2 regions of the Enterococcus sp. LJL51 genome follow, and region 1 is predicted to be linked to the other one. Evidence: predicted binding sites of a transcription regulator. Region 1 holds the regulator's gene; the other holds the start of a gene.
The links. The regulator LexA, encoded in region 1, represses DNA repair genes until DNA is damaged. The targets are predictions, from matches to a motif close to CNAACANNTGTTNG.
Positions count from the first base shown of each region.

Region 2: the regulator LexA is predicted to act here: its motif matches at 1,163-1,176, upstream of ruvA (Holliday junction branch migration protein RuvA).

Region 1 is NZ_JBTXLW010000016.1:19,639-21,843, reverse strand. It holds gene ACYSNQ_RS13755 (dihydrofolate reductase) at 1-186, shown strand, start outside; gene ACYSNQ_RS13750 (alpha/beta fold hydrolase) at 208-1,017, shown strand; gene lexA (transcriptional repressor LexA) at 1,132-1,752, opposite strand; gene ACYSNQ_RS13740 (DUF896 family protein) at 1,904-2,146, shown strand.
Region 2 is NZ_JBTXLW010000021.1:25,977-28,181, forward strand. It holds gene ruvB (Holliday junction branch migration DNA helicase RuvB) at 1-464, opposite strand, end outside; gene ruvA (Holliday junction branch migration protein RuvA) at 477-1,079, opposite strand; gene ACYSNQ_RS15825 (peptide ABC transporter substrate-binding protein) at 1,302-2,205, opposite strand, start outside.

The DNA of each region.
Region 1 (2,205 bases):
CAGGATTTTCTTCCGTATTGTGATATTCTTTACCGAACAGTTATTCATGGAGCATTTGAAGGAGATACTTATTTTCCTTCTGTTGACTGGGATGAATGGACGATGATTAATACGAGTGAAGGCGAGCTGGATGAAGGAAATGTCTATGCTCATGAGTTTGAAACCTATCAGCGTAAATCTTCATAGATGTGAAAGGTGAGTATAAAAATGGAAATCATGATTAAAGGCTGCCTGATTCACTATGAAATTTTTGGAGAAGGCAAGCCGGTTTTATGCCTTCATGGATTTCCAGAGGATCATGAGGTCATGGTTGGCTGCCTGGAACCAATATTTGCAGAGATGCAGGGTTATCAAAGAATTTACATTGATCTTCCTGGTCTAGGAAAATCAAATGGGAACGGACTAGTCAGCAACGCAGATAAAATGATTGAAATAATTCAGAGCTTCACTAAAAAAGTTCTTGGTGAACAATCCTATCTTCTTGTGAGTCAGTCTTATGGAGGCTACTTATCTCTTGGCTTAACCTTTTTAGCAGCTGACAGGATTGACGGCGTTTTTTTTCTTTGTCCATGTACAATCGCTGAGCGCTCGAAACGAAAGCTGCCGCCGCGTGAGGTTCTAATAAAAAAACAAATACTACTCGATAATGGTGAACAAACACTATTTTCTGATTTTATGGAGATGGCTGTTGTCGCTACTGATGAAACCTGGCAGAGATACAAAAATGAAATCTATCCAGGTTTAGCAAGGGCAAATGAGGAGTTTGTAGAAAGCTACCAGCAAACAGGCTACGCACTGTCGTTTGAAGAGCGCTTTGAGGAGATTCATTTTGATAAGCCAAGTGTTTTCTTAACTGGCAGACAGGATGACTGTGTAGGCTATCAGGATGCTTATCGTTTGATTGATGGTTTTACCCGCTCAATATTTGTTATTTTAGATACTGCAGGGCATAATCTTCAAATCGAACAACCTGCTATGTTCAATCAAACAGTCAAAAACTGGCTAATGAACGTTTAAGATAAAGGGTTCAAGGTATCCAAATCTTTAAAAAGTGCTGACAGCTATTCCACCAACACAAGAATAAAAAAAGAGCGTAGGAAAATTTTCCCACGCTCTTTTTTATGAACGACTTTACATATGATTTCTATACAAGCCGACAACCTTACCAAGAATGGTAACATTGTTTAGACGGATAGGCTCAAGCAGATCATTTTCAGGTTGTAGCCGGATATGATCAGATTCCTTAAAGAATCGTTTACAGGTGGCTTCATCCTCATCAGTCATGGCAATTACAATATCCCCGTTTGTAGCAGCCTGCTGCTTACGGACGATTACTTGATCACCGTCAAGAATTCCTGCGTTAATCATACTTTCTCCTCTAATAGTCAGCATGAATAATGCATTCTGTTCTGTTTTTAAATCAGGCGGCAATGGGAAGAAATCTGACGCTTCTTCAACTGCGAGGATAGGTTCGCCGGCAGTAACTACACCGAGCATTGGGATTGTTGTCGGTTGTACGCCGATTTTTTCCAGACCTTCTGCAGTTAATTCAATAGCCCGCGGTTTTGTAGGGTCTCTGAGAATTAGACCTTTCTTTTCCAATCTTGCCAGATGACCGTGAACAGTGGAGGTAGAGGAAAGATCCACCGCTTTTCCAATCTCGCGAACGGTTGGAGGATATCCTTTGAGTTCAACTTGTTCATATATATATTTTAATACTTCGACTTGTCTTGTTTCGGTACGTTTAGCCAATATCCACACCTTCTTTCCAATTTATAGTTACAGTCTAACATACTTGTCTTTTTAAATCAAACAAGCGTTCGTCTTTTTTAGAGAGAAAGATAGTTGTTTTTTTTGCCGGCTTCTTATAAGATAAGAATGATTGATAAAGGAGGAACGTAGCATGCTGTCAAAAGAAAAACTAGCTCGAATCAATGAGCTGGCCCGTAAGAAGAAAGAGAGGGAACTAACCTCTGCGGAAATAAAGGAGCAAAAGCAGCTTAGAGAAGAATACCTGCAGACCTTTCGTAAAGGAATGCGCCATCATATAGAGGGAATGAAAGTTGTTGATCCGAAAGGAAACGACGTGACTCCTGAAAAACTGAAACAAATTCAAAAGGAAAAAGGACTGCATAATCGCGATTAATTATAGTTCTTTTTACCAAAAGTAATTGCTTTCATAAATAACTTAAGGTACAATGGATT
Region 2 (2,205 bases), on a different contig from region 1:
AATGGCGGCAGCGGAAAATGAACTGGATGAGCCGTTGTTCCCTGACCAACCATGATATCTACAAAAAAATCTTCCATCGCTGAATACAGCATTTCCTCTACTACTCGCGGCAGACGATGAATTTCATCAATAAATAAAACATCGCCAGGCTCTAGTTCATTCAAAATAGCAACCAAATCACCGGGACGCTCAATGGCCGGACCACTAGTGGTTCGGATATTTACAGCCATCTCATTGGCAATAACCATCGCCATTGTCGTTTTCCCTAATCCTGGCGGACCATATAATAGTGTATGGTCCAAAGATTCCTGCCGTTTTCTGGCAGCTTCTATATAAATACTTAATTCCTGCTTTACTTTATGCTGCCCAATATACTGCTTTAAAAATTTAGGACGCAGAGAGATTTCCAACGATTCTTCTCCATCATTGCTTTCTCCTGAAAGAATCCGCTCTTCACTCACTATTCTGCTCCTCCTTTATCGTTTCATCATTAGTTTCAGTGCACTTCTTAGATAAACATCTGTTTGAGAAGCTTCAAGAGCTTCCAACTGAGGTGTGACCTTTTTGATTTCCTTTTCACTATAGCCAAGTGCACTAAGCGCCTCTAGAGCTTCTGTCAGCTCCTTGGTGCCGGTTTTCACTGTAGACTTAGCCATTGCTTCCGCAGCAGCTTCAGAGCGTTCCAACTCTCCCAGCTTGCCCTTCAAATCAAGAACCATCTGCTGCGCAGTTTTCTTGCCCACGCCGGGGAATTTCGTCAGATATGCCGCATCTTCTGCTTCAATAGCATGGATTAACCCGCCGTGATCTTCCGATGCCATGATAGCCAGCGCACTTTTAGGTCCAATTCCTGAAACACTAATCAGTTTTAAAAACAGCTGCTTTTCTTCTAAATCTGCAAAACCGTACAAGCTATGAGCATCTTCCCGAATAACCTGATGTAGATAAACCTTTGTCTCTGTTTTCCCTGAATACCTGTAGGGATTACCCACAGACACCTGATAACCGATTCCATTTGTCTCTAAAACGATGTAATACGGACTGATATATGTAATGTTGCCGATGATATATTCGTACATGTTTTCACCTTTTCTAAGTAGTTTGTGCCGTCTTTAGTTTATCACAAAGCAGCAAAAATCTATAGTCATCCTATTTAAAAAGGGGAAAATACGTTTGCTTTTCGAGCCGTTCCGAGCACTGCTTCCAGCTTTGCTGAACGGTTCTTCTACAACAATATAAACTCTAAAAAAAAACAGAGACCGGAATAACTACTCCCGGCCTCTGCTTCAGTCAGCTTTTATTTATTCTTCAATGTATGTCCACTTGAAGTCGTATTGTGCACCTGCCGCATGAGCAACAACGCCTTTTACTTTGGCCTTTCTCATATGCGCTTCTGATTTTTGATAGATTGGAATCACACCCATATCATCCATCAGTAGTTTTTCAGCTTTCAGCATATCTTCCCAACGTGCTTCAGGATCTGCTGCATGTGTAACATTCGAAGACTCAATCAGCTTGTCATACTCTTTATTTGAGTAACGACCTCTGTTGTAAGCATTGCCTGTAACAAACAAGTCTAGGAAGCTGCTTGGATCCGCATAGTCTGCGCCCCAGCCGCCCATGATTGCTTCGAAATTCCCGCTGTTCCCTCTATCCAAACGAACAGAGAAAGGTACAGGCGTTACGGTTACTTTTATACCGTCCAGCGTATCATTCAGCACACCTTGGATATATTCTGTCAGCTTTTTCGTTGAATCGGTATCGTCATGGACAATATCCATTTCAAAGGTTTCAATCCCTAATTCTTTTTTCGCTTTTTCCCAATATTCTTTTGCTTTTTCTTCATTATGGGTCAATACATTTTCGTTTTCTTCTGCAAAATCTTTATTATCAGTTGGTGAGAATGACAGCTCCCCTGGAACTAACCCTTGTGATACGACTGAACCATCGCCTAGAATCTGATTAACTAGCGCTTCACGGTCAATAGCATAAGAAATTGCTTTACGCAGGTTTTCATTGTGGTACGGAGAATCTGCTTCACGCTGATTTAATTCCATATAAACTGTACGTCCATCTTTTTGACTGATAAATTCTGGGTCACTTGCCATTTGCTGTGCAAGCTCGCCATTTAGGATTACATCGTCCGCTTGACCATCCTGGAACAAGTTCAATGAAGTCGGTGCTTCTTTTACCACATCCACGTTG